One region of the Pseudorhodoferax sp. LjRoot39 genome, then DNA from elsewhere that is predicted to be linked to it. Evidence: predicted binding sites of a transcription regulator. Region 1 holds the regulator's gene; each other region holds the start of a gene.
The links. The regulator sigma-54, encoded in region 1, starts transcription at its own class of promoters, with help from an activator protein. The targets are predictions, from matches to a motif close to TGGCANGNAANCTGCTTT.

Region 1 (3,653 bases):
GAAGCGGAACAGACGGCATTCGATGGGCCCGTTCCACATCGGCACGCGGCGCGATTCCTTCAGGCGCATGCGGCTGGGCAGCTTGGCGTCCGGCGTCAGCACCCAGGCCGTCCAGCCCGCGTAGTTGCGCTTCCAGTGGGTGGCCAGCTGCGGAAAGAAGTCGCCACCGTCGTCCGTCTGCGCGGTTTCGCGGCCACCACGCTGCGCTTGTCCGAGCCGGCTGCCGGCCACGCCGGCCACGGCGATGCGCTCGCCGTAGGGCGGGTTCAGCAGCATGGTGCCGGCCTCGGCCGGGGGCATGCGCTGCAGCGCGTCGCCACCGCGCAGCTGCACGGCCGCGGCGACACCGGCGCGCTGGGCGTTGCGCTGCGCGAAGTCGACCATGCGGTGGGCCACGTCGCTGCCGAACACGGTGGTCGTCGGGGCGTGCTGGGCGGCCTGGGCGTCCTCGCGCAGTGCAGCCCAGACATGCGCCTGGAACGGCGCCAGCCGCTCGAAGCCGAAGCGCCGGTTCAGGCCCGGCGCGATGCCGCAGGCGATCTGCGCGGCCTCGATGGCGATGGTGCCGCTGCCGCAGCAGGGGTCGTACAGCGGCGTCTGGGCGTCCCAGCCGCTGGCCGCGAGCATGGCGGCGGCCAGGGTTTCCTTGAGCGGGGCGTCGCCCTTGTCTTCGCGCCAGCCGCGCTTGAACAGCGGCTCGCCGGAACTGTCGATGTACAGCTGCAGCCGGTCGGTGGTCAGGTGGGCGTAGACGCGCACCTGGGGAAAGCGCGTGTCCACGTCAGGCCGCGAACCGGTCTTGTCGCGGAAGCGGTCGGCGATGGCGTCCTTGATGCGCAGCGCGGCGAAGTTCAGGCTCTGCAGCGGGCTGTGCTGCGCCGTGAGTTCGATCTTGAAGCTCTGGCGCGGCGTGAACCAGGCTTCCCAGGCGACGTTGGAGGCGATCGCATAGAGATCCTGCTCCTGGCGGTAGTCGCCGTGGGCCAACTCGATCAGCACGCGCTGGCACAGCCGGCTGTGCAGGTTCAGCCGCATGGCGTCGCGCCAGGAGGCGGTCAGCCGAACGCCGGCACGGCGGGCCTGGACGGGCGCGCCGGCGATGCGCGCGGCCTCGTCGGCCAGCATGGCTTCGACACCTGCCGCACAGGGCAGGAACAAGCGCAGGTTTTGCATTTCAGTGCTCCATGGCGCCGCGCGCCGCGTGCCAAGCACAAGGTCGGCTTGCACAGCGCGGTTCAGAAGGCCGCGGAGCAGGCCATGCCAGCAGACGCCGCGGAACGGGCTCTGCCCGGCCGCTGGCGGCGCCCCTGGAGGGGGATGGGATGGCTACACGCAGTGAGCCATCCAAACGGGGTGGACTCATCACAGCGCTTTGCGCAGGTTGGTGGGGGCGATGCGCAGGGCTTCGCGGTACTTGGCGACGGTGCGGCGTGCGCACTCGATGCCCTGCTCCTTGAGCATCTCGGAGAGCTGGCTGTCCGACAGCGGCTTCTTGCTGTCCTCGGCCGTGACGAACTGCTTGATCAGTGCGCGCACGGCCGTGCTCGAGGCGTTGCCGCCGGTCTCGGTGCCCAGCGAGGAACCGAAGAAGTACTTGAGCTCGAAGGTGCCGAAGGGCGTGGCCATGTACTTGGCCGTGGTCACGCGGCTGATGGTGGATTCGTGCAGGCCCAGCTCGTCGGCAATCTCGCGCAGCACCAGCGGGCGCATGGCCAGCGCACCGTGCGTGAAGAAGTTCTTCTGCCGCTCGACGATGGCGTTGGACACGCGCAGGATGGTGTCGAAGCGCTGCTGGATGTTCTTGATGAACCAGCGCGCCTCCTGCAGGCGCTGCTGCAGCGCGGCGGTGTCGGAGGCCTCGCGGCCGCCGCCGCGGTGCTGTTTGAGCGCGTTGGCGTAGATGTCGTGCACGCGCAGGCGCGGCATCACGTCGGCGTTGAGCTGGGCACGGAAGCGCACGTTGGCGCCGCGGCCGCTCTTGACGACGATGACGTCGGGCACGATGACATTGCGCTCCACGTCGACGAACTTGCGGCCGGGCTTGGGCTCCAGCCGCGTGATCAGCGCCAGCGCGGCCTTGATGCCGGCTTCGTTGTCGCCGCACAGGTTGGCCAGGCGGCGCAGGTCGCGCCGCGCCAGCAGGTCCATGGACTGGCGGCACATGCGCAGCGCCGTGCGCCGCAGCGGGGGCGGCACCTCGTCCTCGGGCAGGGCGCGGATCTGCAGCGCCAGGCATTCGCCCAGGTTGCGCGCGCCCACGCCGGGCGGCTCCAGGTTCTGCAGCAGGCGCAGGGCCACGGTGAAGCGGTGCACGAGTTCCTCGTGCGCCTCGGGGTCGTCGCCGGCGAAACCGGCGGCGAGCTCTTCCAGGCTGTCTTCGAGGTAGCCGTCCTCGTTGAGCGACTCGATCAGGAAGCGCAGCGCGGCCGTGTCCTCCTCGGACAGGCGCAGCGACAACGCCTGGCGGTGCAGGAAGCTGGTGAGCGACTCCTGGCTGCGCGCCAGCTCGGTGGCATCGGCCTCGCCGTCCTCGCCCTGCGTGGCGCCGTTGCGCGGCAGCGCATCACCGCCCCACTCGCCGTCGTCGGGCGCCACGTCGTGGGTGCCATCGCCGCCCCAATCGTGCTCGTCGGCCTGTCCGGTCAGCGGCGATTCGGATTCGTTGCGGTTCTCGGCCGGCGCCTCGGTGGCGTAGTCCAACCCGCTGGACAGCACGGCCTCGGTGTCGCGGTCTTCCTCGCGCACCGGGGTGTCGGCCTGGGCCAGGCCGAAGTCCTCGCCCGGCGCCTCGTCCATGGATTGCTCCAGGAACGGGTTCTCGTCGAGCATCTGCTCGACCTCCTGCGACAGCTCCAGCGTGGACAGCTGCAGCAGCCGGATCGACTGCTGCAGCTGCGGGGTCAGTGCCAGGTGCTGGGAGACGCGGAGCGAAAGGCCTTGCTTCATCGGGGCGGGGGGCCTTACATCCGGAAGTGCTCGCCGAGGTAGACCCGGCGCACTTCGGCGTTGTCGACGATCTCCGCGGGCGTGCCCTTGGCCAGCACCCGGCCTTCACTGATGATGTAGGCGTGGTCGCAGATGCCCAGCGTCTCGCGCACGTTGTGGTCGGTGATCAGCACGCCGATGCCACGGCCCTTGAGGAAGCTCACGATGCGCTGGATCTCGATCACGGCGATCGGGTCGATGCCGGCGAAGGGCTCGTCCAGCAGGATGAAGCGCGGCTGCGTGGCCAGCGCGCGCGCGATCTCCACGCGCCGGCGCTCACCGCCGGACAGCGACAGCGCCGAGGAGTCGCGCAGGTGGTCCACGCGCAGGTCCTGCAAGAGGCCGGTCAGGCGCGCTTCGATCTCCTTGCGGGTGAGCGTCTTGCCCTCGGGCGTGCGCTGCAGTTCCAGCACGGCGCGCACGTTCTCCTCGACCGTCAGCTTGCGGAAGATCGAGGCCTCCTGCGGCAGGTAGGACAGGCCCAGGCTGGAACGCCGGTGGATCGGCATGTGCTCGACCGACTGGCCGTCGATGGCGATGTGGCCGCCATCGGCCCGCACCAGGCCCACGATCATGTAGAAGGAGGTGGTCTTGCCCGCGCCATTGGGGCCCAGCAGGCCCACGACCTCACCCTTGTTGACGGTCAGCGAGACGTCGTGCACCACCTT
Region 2 (3,653 bases), 3.2 Mb from region 1:
CGGGCTACCACAACGGTGCCGTCGCGCTGTGCCAGCCCGGCAGCCACGAGACGCTGTTCATCAAGGGCGCGGGCGCCGGTGCCGTCAACGCGCTGGCCTGGTCGCCGGACGGGACCGGTCTGGCGCTGGGCACGCAGGAGGGCCTGTGCGGCTGGCTGGCCATGCCGCCAGGGCTGTTCCGGCCACGCGCTGGGGCGCGCCGCGACACACACGCGAACCACCACCAGGAGTTGACCGCATGAGCGACACCACCCAGGACAAGGACCACTACTTCGCGCAGCTCGCGCGCATCGCCGACGAGATGACCGCGGCCTACGGCCGCGACTTCGCGATGGGCGCGCTGGTGCTCGCGGCGCGGTTCATCGCCGAGAGCGAGGCGCGTGGAGCCGCCACCACTCCCGAGATCCCGACCACCGTCACAACCTGAGGAGACACCGATGAGCAAGAAGAAGATGATGAAAGCCGCCGTGTTCGTCGAACCCGGCCGCATCGTGCTGGAAGACAAGCCGATCCCGGTCGTCGGGCCCACCGATGCGCTGATCCGCATCACCACGACCACGATCTGCGGCACCGACGTGCACATCCTGAAGGGCGAGTACCCGGTCGCCAGGCGGCTGACGGTCGGCCACGAACCGGTGGGCGTGATCGAGAAGCTGGGCTCGGCCGTCATGGGCTACCAGGAGGGCCAGCGTGTGATCGCTGGCGCCATCAGCCCGAGCGGCCACAGCTACGCCTGCCTGTGCGGCCTGCACTCGCAAGACGGTGGCGCCGCCAGGCATGGCTTCAAGGCGCTGGGCGGCTGGCGCTTCGGCAACACCATCGACGGCGCGCAGGCCGAGTACCTGCTGGTGCCCGACGCCATGGCCAACCTGTGCCCGGTTCCCGACGCGCTCAGCGACGAGCAGGTGCTGATGTGCCCGGACATCATGTCCACGGGCTTCGCGGGCGCGGAGAACGGCCACGTGCGCATCGGCGACACCGTGGCCGTCTTCGCGCTCGGCCCCATCGGCCTGTGCGCGGTGGCCGGCGCCAAGCTGATGGGGGCGTCCACGGTGATCGGCGTGGACACCGTGGCCGAGCGCATGGCCGTGGCGAAACAGCTCGGCGCGACGCACGTGGTCGACTTCAGGAAGGCCGATCCGGTCGCGGAGATCCTGCGGCTCACCGATGGGCGTGGCGTCGACTGCGCCATCGAGGCGCTGGGCACGCAGCGCACCTTCGAGAACGCGCTGCGCGTGCTGCGGCCGGGCGGAACGCTGTCCAGCCTGGGGGTGTACTCCGAAGACCTCACGATCCCGATCAGCGCCTTCGGCGCGGGCCTGGCGGAACACAAGATCGTCACCGCGCTGTGTCCGGGCGGCAAGGAGCGCATGCGCCGCCTGCTGAACGTCGTGGCCTCCGGCGACGTGGACTTGAAGCCCCTGGTCACGCACCGCTTCAAGCTGGACCAGATCGAGGCCGCCTACGAGCTGTTCGCGAACCAGCGCGACGGCGCGCTGAAGGTCGCGATCACCCCCTGATCCCTCCGTGAAACCCCGCATGCCGCGATCGGACGTCCTGACACATCCAGGCGTCCCAGAACACGACGGGGTCCCTTCGTCGGGCCGGTCCCAAGGCTTGATTTCACGGGGAAATGAAGGCACTGCGAGGGTTATGGAGCAGTGGCACGCAAATCGCAAAGAAGCAAGTGCGGCGGGTGCGCGAGGCGATGGCAAGGTCGCCGGGTTTCACCGGAACGCAGCAAGAGTGCAAGTGGTAATCACCGTTCAAAGGAGACGTTCATGGCAGTGGGTTTGACACTCAACAAGATCACCTCGCAAAAGGGGATCAGCGTGGCGGAGGCGGCGCGCCGCATCGCCGATCTCGGCTGGCAGCCGAGCTATGTGCAGGAGGCGATGACCTTCCCGACCGACTACAAGATCGGCAAGGCACCGCGCGACCCGATGAAGCAGGTGCTGCGCTCCTACTTCCCGATGCAGGAGGAGAAGGACAACCGCGTCTATGGCGCGCTCGACGCGGCGCTGCGCGGCGACATGTTCCGCAACACACAGGCGCGCTGGGTCGAGTGGATGAAGCTGTTCCTGGCCATCATCCCGTTCCCGGAGATCTCGGCCGCGCGCTCCATGTCCATGCTGGGCCGGCTGGCACCGGGGGAGGAGCTGCGCACCGGCTTCACCATGCAGATGGTCGACGAGTTCCGCCATTCCACGATCCAGATGAATCTGAAGAAGTGGTACATGGAGAACTACATCGACCCGGCCGGCTTCGACATCACCGAGGCCGCGTTCGGCAAGTGCTATGCCACCACCATCGGCCGCCAGTTCGCCGAGGGCTTTTTGACCGGCGACGCGCTGACCGCCGCCAACATCTACCTGCAGGTGGTGGCCGAGACCGGCTTCACCAACACGCTGTTCGTGGCCATGCCGTCGGAGGCCGCGCGCAATGGCGACTATGCGCTGTCCTCGGTGTTCCTGTCGGTGCAGTCCGATGAATCGCGCCACATCGGCAACGGCCACTCGCTGCTGATGTCGGTCGTCAACGACCCCGACAACCACCTGCTGCTCGAGCGCGACATCCGCTACGCGTTCTGGCAGAACCACGCCATCGTCGACGCGGCCATCGGCACCATCATCGAGTACGGCACCACCGACCGCAACAAGAACAAGGAGTCCTACGCCGAGCTGTGGCACCGCTGGATCTACGAGGACTACTACCGCACCTACCTGCTGCCGCTGGAGAAGTACGGCGTGAAGATCCACCACGACGACGTGGGCGCGGCCTGGGACCGCATCGTCAAGAAGAACTACGTGCACAAGGTGGCGCAGTTCTTCGCCGTGGGCTGGCCCGTCAACTTCTGGCGCATCGAGGCGCAGACGGAGAAGGACTTCGAGTGGTTCGAGCACAAGTACCCGGGCTGGTACGCCGAGTTCGGCGACTTCTGGAAGTGGTACGCCAGGAAGAGCGTGCCAGGCGAGACCAACATCCTGTTCGACCAGGAGAACGGCTACGTCTACCCGCACCGCTGCTGGAGCTGCATGGTGCCCTGCCTGATCCGCGAGGAGATGCAGGTCGACGAGGTCGACGGCAAGATCTACACCTACTGCTCCGAGCTGTGCCGCTGGACCCACAAGGTCGCCTTCGCCGAGGAGTACGAAGGCCGCGCCACGCCCGCCATGGGCCGCTTCAGCGGGCGCCGCGAGTGGGAGGAGTGCTACCACGGCTGGGACCTGGCCGACGCCATCAAGGACCTGGGCTTCGTGCGTTCGGACGGCAAGACGCTGGTCTCGCAGCCGCACCTGCGCTTCGATGACAAGCACATGTGGACGCTGGACCACGTCAAGGGCCACACGTTGCAGAGCCCGCTGACGCTGCTGCGCGCCATGACGCCCGAGGCGCGCGAGAAGCACGTCGCCGAGTACCGCCAGGGTTTCAAGATCAAGCCGATCTGATGCACCGCCGCGCCCGGCCGCCAGCGGCCGGGCGCGTCACACAACGAGGAGACCCCATGTCTGCAAAGACGACGTACACCGTGCGCTTCGAGCCGGTTGGCGTGGAGATGGAAGTGGAAGAAGGCGAGTGGGTGCTCGACGCCGCCTTCCGCCAGGGCATCGCGGTGGCCCATGGCTGCCGCGAGGGCCGCTGCAGCAGTTGCA
Region 3 (3,653 bases), 5.3 Mb from region 1:
GCGCCTCGGCTCGCCGCGCGCCATGGAGACGATCTTCTGCGAGGGATACGCGACCGGCCTGTCCATAGAGGCGGCTGCGCGCCAGATGCGGCTCAACGCCGCGGTTCTGGTCTGCTTCAGCGACTCCAACATGGTGCTGGTGGCCGCCCAGATCACGAAGGGCCGGCGCTACGTGTTCGCCGACAACGACAAGAGCGGGGCAGGGGAGCGCGCAGCCCAGGCTACTGGCCTGCCGTATTGCTTGAGCCCACAGCTCGGCGAGGACGCCAACGACATGCACGTCCGTGCCGGCCTGCTGGCGGTCTGCGGCCTCCTGATGCGCGTTCGGACGCAGGAGGTGGCCATGCCCTAGGGCGAGCCTCGCAACCCTTGCCAGCGGCTCGATACGCGGGGGCAAGGGCCAAGACCTCGGCTACCCGGAATGTGCAAAGCCGAAACGTGGGTGGATTGTCTAGAGCGTGCGCAGGGTCCCGATGCGGGGCTGTAAGTCTGGGCTACCTGGTGGGGCGCATCGGCCACCACCAGGGCGCTGAACGCTGGGCTAACTGCCACTGCCTCATGCGCATGCCACGCCTCCCAGGTCTCCCCCTGGGTAAGGGGTGGTATGCGCAGTCCACCGGGTCTTCAGCCTTGCCTATGAGAACTGACCCTTGTTCTTCCCCTTCTTGACCACGTTGTTAGACCAAAGGAAGCCATGACCGCGATTGCAGAACGAATCCAAGCCACAGAACGCCGCAGCCGCGCACCCATCGACTTCCACGCCGTCGAGCCGCATCAGCGGGTCATGGATCGCCGCTTGGCCAACTGGGCGCGCTGGTGCAACGGCACGACGGCCCCGATGACCTCGCCCATGTTCCGCATGGTTCCGCCACCGCCTCGCGTGCGTGCGGACATGGCCTACCAAATCTCGGATGTGCTGGACACGGCCGACGCCGTGAAGATGGCCAAGGCGGTGGCCGCGCTGCCGCAATCGAACCGCACGGCGATCAATTGGCACTACGTCAAGCCCGTGAGCCCGAAGCGTGCGTGCCAAGCGCTGGGTACGACGATGGAGGGCCTGGCCCGGCTGGTGCGTGACGGCCGGCAGATGCTGATCAACCGCGGGGTGTGACATGGGTGCATGGGCGGAGAAGCGTGCGCTGGAGCGGCTGGAATGGGAGCCGCTCATCTTGTCCGGGGCAACGGCGCAGGCCCTCGCAGATCAGCGCGGGGTGTCCCGCCAACGCATCTGCCAAAAGCTCGATGCGTTGGGGCTTGACGGGTTGTATCGCCGCGTCCAGGCAGCCAAACGTTCAGAGCTCAGTGCGATGCGGGCGGATGCCGAAGACGCCGCACGCATGGAACGATGGGGCTGCAACATCGAGACCAAGCGCGAGATGAAGGAGGCAGGCGCAGGCGCCGCCTACAGCGTGCAGCGAGCGAACGCACACAAGCGTGGCATACCGTGGGAGTTGACCCGCGGCCAGTGGTGGGCCATCTGGAAGGAGTCGGGGCACTGGCACAGACGTGGCGTTCTTCGAGACCAGTACTGCATGTCCAGGTTCGGAGACCAGGGCCCGTACTCGGCCAGCAATGTGGAGATCGTGCCGAACGCCGAGAACACGAGGCAGGCGCGAGCCGCCGACTCGCGAAGGCGGGCGGCGCTGCGCACGGCAAGGAATTCGGCTCTTCCGCAAGAGCTAGACGCGCCTGAACGAAGTCGCTAGCATGCGACCCCAACGACTGAGCGCAAACGCATACCCAGGGTCGCCCATCCATGTTGGAGGCGGCGGTGTCTGAAGATGCAGCGCTCGGTAAATTCGAGGCCTCCATCACTGGGGGCCTTTTGCTTTCCGCTGTCGTGTGGGTGGACTCCCACATGGACGAGCGGTTCTGCATGACATTTCGCGCCGCGCGACATTCTTACTGTGGGCGACGTGGGCCAGCCGGTTCACGCAACACAGGAGACTTGAGATGACGCAACCGAATCAGAGCCAGGGCCAGAACTCCAACCCGCAGTCGCCCCAGACGCAGCAGAGTGCGACGAACCCCAGCACCAGCGGCATGGACAACAAGGGCCAGCAGATGCCGAATCAGGGCAACCAAGCAGGCCAGAACAGCCAGCAGCCCGGTCAGCAGCAGATGGACCCGAACCAGAAGCGGCCTGGCGGGCAGCAGGGCCAGCAGCCATCGCCCAACCAGCAGAAGTAGCTTCCCGCGTTGCACAGGCCCTCCCATGCGGAGGGCTTTGTCGTTTGTGCCATGTGAAACGAAGGTTCGTGAGAGTCGGCTTTTTTTACAACGCCAAGTCCTCACAAGGCCTTGTCCTACACAAGCGGGCGCGCGCTCTTGGCTGGCATAGCGATTGCTTGAACATTTGTTTACAACTGTTCGGCAGATCGATGAATCTCGTTAAACCGCTGATTGCGGCCATCGTTTTTTCCGCGGCTATAGCTGCAACTGCAGCTCCCGTCACGTATCGCTTCACTGGGGTGTCGCCAGATATCGATCCAGGATTGCCTGTCGCGTGGAGGGCAGGTGCCTTCAGCGGCACTTACACGATCGATCTTTCGAAGGCGCGGGAGCGGGAGCCGGAATACGTCCCGTTGGGACCCGGGTGGCTGTATCAGGCGATGGTGGACTGGTCGGTCACCATTGGCGGTGAGACGTTCGCCATGGATCATGCGTGGCCGGCGGAATCGGGCACCTTCATCCATACAAACGGCATCGATCCTTACGCCACGTCCAAGTTCTACTATGAAGGAACCCAGTGGGAAGGCTACGGCCCTGCCGATGACGGTCCGGGCTTTTACGGCAGCCGCATGCGGCAGTTTCTGCTGCAATCGTATTCGTACGACGTTTTTTCGGATCCTCTGTCCATACCCGGAGTGGATGAAGCTTGGTTCACCTTCCGCAGTACCGATTACGGATGTTTTCAATCGTCGGCAGCTGACTGGGAAAGTTCTTATGGCTGCCGATGGGTAGGATTCGAGTTTTCCGGAAATCTGACTTCTTGGTCCCGCGTGGATGACTCGGGTTCGGACGTGCCAGAGCCAGGATCATTGGCGCTGATTGGTTTGGGTCTGGTTGGTGCGGCAGCAGCACGCCGACGTAAGACAGCCTGATCAACGCAGTCTGTTGTTGAACCCGCTTCGGCGGGTTTTCGCGTTTCTGAACCGCCCCGTATTTTGAGGAGGCTCCAACTTTTGAGAGGATGGAGCCATGAGGAAGTCAGTGAAGTTTTCGCCCGAGGTACGCGAGCGCGCCGTGCGCATGGTGTTCGAGCACCGCGGTGAGTACGAGTCGCAGTGGGCGGCGGTGGTGTCGATTGCCGGCAAGATCGGCAGCACGCCGCAGACGCTGCTGAACTGGGTGCGCCAACAAGAGCGTGACACGGGCCAGCGCGAGGGCGTGACCACGACGCAGACGCAGCGCATGAAGGAGCTTGAAAGGGAGAACCGCGAGCTGCGCAAGGCCAACGAGATCCTGAAGCTGGCCAGCGCGTTTTTCGCCCAGGCGGAGCTCGACCGCCGGCTGAAGTCGTGAAGGCGTTCATCGACGCGCATCGCGCCGCGCACGGGGTCGAGCCGATCTGCAGGGCACTGCAGGTCGCCCCGTCGGCGTACCGGCGCCATGCGGCCCGCCAGCGCCACCCCGAGCTGCTGTGCGCCCGC
Region 4 (3,653 bases), 1.9 Mb from region 1:
CAGGGCCTGGCCCAGCGCGTGCTGGGCAACCCGCGCGAGGAGGCGCGCGGCCTGTACCCGCTGGCCGGCATGCTGGTGGCGCGCTATGCCGAGCAGCGCCGCGTGGAAGAAGCCCTGGACCGCCAGGCCCAGCAGCTGCGCGAGCAGCAGCGCCGCATCGACCAGCTGACCGAGCGGCTGGAGGCCGTGCGCGCCATCGAGCGCAGCCTGACCTCGCGCCCGCCGCCCAACGGTGGCCACCGCCCCCCGCCGGGCCAGCCCTGACATGCCGGCCACCGAATCCGCACGCACCAACATCCTCGTCGTCGACGACGACGCGGACATGCTGCGCCTCTTGTCCATGCGCCTCACGGCCGCCGGCTACCGCGTCACGGCCGTGGGCTCGGCCGAGGCCGCGCTGAACCAGCTGGACATCGAGCAGCCGCAGCTGGTGCTGTCCGACGTGCAGCTGCCCGGCCGCGACGGCCTGGCGCTGTTCGATCTCGTGCGCGCGCGGCACCCGGCCCTGCCCGTGATCCTGCTGACCGCGCACGGCACCATCCCCGACGCCGTGGAGGCCACGGCGCGCGGCGTGTTCACCTACCTGACCAAGCCCTTCGACGGCAAGGCCCTGCTCGACAAGATCGCCCAGGCGCTGTCGCTGTCGGCGCCCACGGCCGCCGTCGTGCCCAAGGGCGGGCACGACGAGAGCTGGCGCGACGAGATCGTCAGCCGCTCGGCCCGCATGGCCGAGGTGCTGGCCGAGGCCAAGATGGTGGCCCAGTCCGACGCCAGCGTGCTGATGCTGGGCGACAGCGGCACCGGCAAGGAGCTGCTGGCCCGTGCCATCCACAAGGCCAGCAGCCGCGCCAAGAAGCCTTTCGTGGCGGTGAACTGCGGTGCCATCCCCGAGGCGCTGCTGGAGTCCGAACTGTTCGGCCACATGCGCGGCGCCTTCACCGATGCCGTGACCAACCACAAGGGCCTGTTCCAGACCGCCGACGGCGGCACGCTGCTGCTCGACGAAATCGGCGACATGCCGCTGGCGCTGCAGGTCAAGCTGCTGCGCGTGCTGCAGGAGCGGGCGGTACGGCCGCTGGGCTCCAGCCAGTCGATCCCGGTGGACGTGCGCATCCTGTCGGCCACGCACCGCGATCTGGAGGTGGCCATGGCCGCCAAGGAGTTCCGCGAGGACCTGTACTACCGGCTCAACGTGGTCACGCTCACGCTGCCGCCGTTGGGTGAACGGCGCGAGGACATCGCGCTCCTGGCCCAGCACTTCCTGCAGACGCTGGCGACCAAGTACAGCAAGCGCCTGTCGGGCTTCGCCCCTGAAGCGCTCAAGGCGCTGACCACCGCCGCCTGGCCCGGCAACGTGCGCCAGCTGCACAACGTGGTCGAGCAGGTCTGCGCGCTGTCGACCACGCCGCTGGTGCCGCTGGCCCTGGTGCAGCGCGCGCTGCGCCAGCCCGCCATCGAGGTGCTGCCCTACGCCGAGGCCAAGCGCAAGTTCGAGCGCGAGTACCTGATCAACCTCCTGAAGCTGACCGACGGCAACGCCGCCGATGCGGCCCGGCTGGCCGACCGCAACCGCACCGAGTTCTACCGGCTGATGCAGAAGCACGAGCTCACGCCGGGGCTGTTCAAAGGGGATTCTGCGGCTTCCGGCGAGACCGTCGCCGAACCGCGACAAGGCTAAGTCCTTGTTTTTCCTGGATATCGCCCCACACCGGCCGTGACCTGTCGCTGTTCGGCGACAAAAACCGGGGTTTTGGGGGCCGTTTTCCGGCCAGACCCGCAAAAACCCCGAAAAACACAGATAAGCCGTTGATTCATAACAAGTTCTAGCGTTGGCATGGGGTTTGCACTGAGACAGGCATATGAGCTCCGTCTCTTCCTCCTCCTCTCACCGCGAGAACACCATGGAACAACCCAACGTCGCCCGCGTCGGCCGGCAAATCGTCGGTCGTGCCTGGGACAAACAGCGCAGCCCGCTACGCGCCGAGCGCCACCCAAATTCCGTCACCGCACCGCCCGTGAACCGCGGCTCCATGACGCCCCGCCCTTGGCGCGGCTTCTGGAACAGCGTGGGCACGGCGCTGCTGATGTCCATCCCCGGCGTGCGCCCGGCTGCCGCCAAGGCCGCCAGCCCCGCCCCTGAAGCCTGGCAGCAGGCCGCCAGCCGCCGCCGCATGGCGCTGATGCTGATCGTGCTGTTGACCACCGCACTGGCCACCGGCCTGTTCGCCAGCATGCAACCCGACTACGACAGCCTGCTGCTCGAAGTCGGCCAGCTGTCGCTGTTCGCGCTGCTGTCGGCCTGGATCGTGTCGGGCTTCGGCACGGCGCTGATGGGCTTCTTCGTCGTGCTGCGCGGTGACAAGCACGCGCTGTCGGCCAAGGAAGTACGCGACCACGCGATGCCGACCGGCGCCGACGAGCGCACGGCCATCATCATGCCGATCTGCAACGAGGATGTGGCCACCGTGTTCGCCGGCCTGCGCGCCACCTGTGAATCGGTGCTGGCCACGGGCCATGGCCGCGCCTTCGACGTGTTCGTGCTGTCCGACAGCAACGACCCCGAGAAGCGCCGCGCGGAGCGCGCCGCCTGGGAAGACCTGCGCGCCGTGCTGGCCGCCGAGGCCAACGGCGCCCCGGCCATCGAGGTCTACTACCGCCTGCGCACCCGCCGCACGCACCGCAAGGCCGGCAACGTGGCCGACTTCTGCCGCCGCTGGGGCAAGGACTACAAGTACATGGTCGTGCTGGACGCCGACAGCGTCATGAGCGGCGACTGCCTGACCTCCATGGTCAAGCTCATGCAAGCCCATCCCCGCGCCGGCATCATCCAGACCGCCACGCAATCGATCGGCCACCAGACCCTGCACGCGCGCGCCCAGCAGTTCGCCTCGCGCATGACCGGCCGTTTGTTCACGCTGGGCATGCAGTACTGGCAGCTGGGCGAGTCCCACTACTGGGGCCACAACGCCATCATCCGCGTCAAGCCCTTCATGGAGCATTGCGCACTGGCCCCCATCAAGGGCACGGGCGGCCTGGCCGGCGGCATCATGTCGCACGACTTCGTCGAAGCCGCGCTGATGCGCCGCGCCGGCTTCCATGTGTGGCTGGTGTCCGACCTGATCGGCAGCTACGAGCAGCAACCGCCGGACCTGCTGTCCGAGCTGCAGCGTGATCGCCGCTGGTGCCAGGGCAACCTGCAGAACGCCCGCCTGATGGCCGAACCCGGCATCGCCGGTGTGCACCGCGCGATGTTCATCACGGGCACCATGTCCTACCTGTCGGCGCCGCTGTGGCTGGCCTTCATGACGCTGGGCACCGCGCTGTGGCTGTCCGGCCATGCCCAGGCCACCGGCCTGGCCAGCGTGAGCCACGCCCTGTCGGCCATCCCGGCCGAGCTGATCGGCCTGTGGATCTGGACCCTGGCCGTGCTGTTCCTGCCGCGCCTCTTGGGCATCGCCGCCGTGCTGATCCAGGGTGAGCAACGCCGCTACGGCGGCACCGCCGGCCTGGTCAAGAGCGCTGCGCTGGAAAGCGTGCTGGCCATGCTGCAATCGCCGGTGCGCATGCTGGCCCACTCGCTGTTCGTGCTGGTCGCGCTGACCGGCGTGAAGCTGGAATGGAAGTCGCCCCCGCGGGACGCCGAAGCCCTGCGC

Region 2: ACSQ4M_RS17495 (aromatic/alkene/methane monooxygenase hydroxylase/oxygenase subunit alpha) is a predicted target of sigma-54. The motif match lies at 1,663-1,680, and genes of this name have one in related genera.
Region 3: ACSQ4M_RS27155 (PEP-CTERM sorting domain-containing protein) is a predicted target of sigma-54. The motif match lies at 2,334-2,351, and genes of this name have one in related genera.
Region 4: mdoH (glucans biosynthesis glucosyltransferase MdoH) is a predicted target of sigma-54. The motif match lies at 1,831-1,848, and genes of this name have one in related genera.

Annotation. Positions count from the first base shown of each region.
Region 1 is NZ_CAXUQL020000001.1:543,064-546,716, forward strand. It holds gene ACSQ4M_RS02540 (THUMP domain-containing class I SAM-dependent RNA methyltransferase) at 1-1,173, opposite strand, end outside; gene ACSQ4M_RS02545 (RNA polymerase factor sigma-54) at 1,363-2,946, opposite strand; gene lptB (LPS export ABC transporter ATP-binding protein) at 2,961-3,653, opposite strand, start outside.
Region 2 is NZ_CAXUQL020000001.1:3,762,392-3,766,044, forward strand. It holds gene ACSQ4M_RS17480 (WD40 repeat domain-containing protein) at 1-242, shown strand, start outside; gene ACSQ4M_RS17485 (hypothetical protein) at 239-427, shown strand; gene ACSQ4M_RS17490 (NAD(P)-dependent alcohol dehydrogenase) at 438-1,520, shown strand; gene ACSQ4M_RS17495 (aromatic/alkene/methane monooxygenase hydroxylase/oxygenase subunit alpha) at 1,782-3,449, shown strand; gene ACSQ4M_RS17500 (NADH:ubiquinone reductase (Na(+)-transporting) subunit F) at 3,506-3,653, shown strand, end outside.
Region 3 is NZ_CAXUQL020000001.1:5,825,759-5,829,411, reverse strand. It holds gene ACSQ4M_RS27175 (toprim domain-containing protein) at 1-352, shown strand, start outside; gene ACSQ4M_RS27170 (hypothetical protein) at 695-1,111, shown strand; gene ACSQ4M_RS27165 (hypothetical protein) at 1,113-1,706, shown strand; gene ACSQ4M_RS27160 (hypothetical protein) at 1,954-2,190, shown strand; gene ACSQ4M_RS27155 (PEP-CTERM sorting domain-containing protein) at 2,382-3,104, shown strand; one part of gene ACSQ4M_RS27150 (IS3 family transposase) at 3,202-3,490, shown strand; AL1L pseudoknot at 3,480-3,596, shown strand; one part of gene ACSQ4M_RS27150 (IS3 family transposase) at 3,490-3,653, shown strand, end outside.
Region 4 is NZ_CAXUQL020000001.1:2,468,757-2,472,409, reverse strand. It holds gene ACSQ4M_RS11690 (hypothetical protein) at 1-264, shown strand, start outside; gene ACSQ4M_RS11685 (sigma 54-interacting transcriptional regulator) at 266-1,678, shown strand; gene mdoH (glucans biosynthesis glucosyltransferase MdoH) at 1,902-3,653, shown strand, end outside.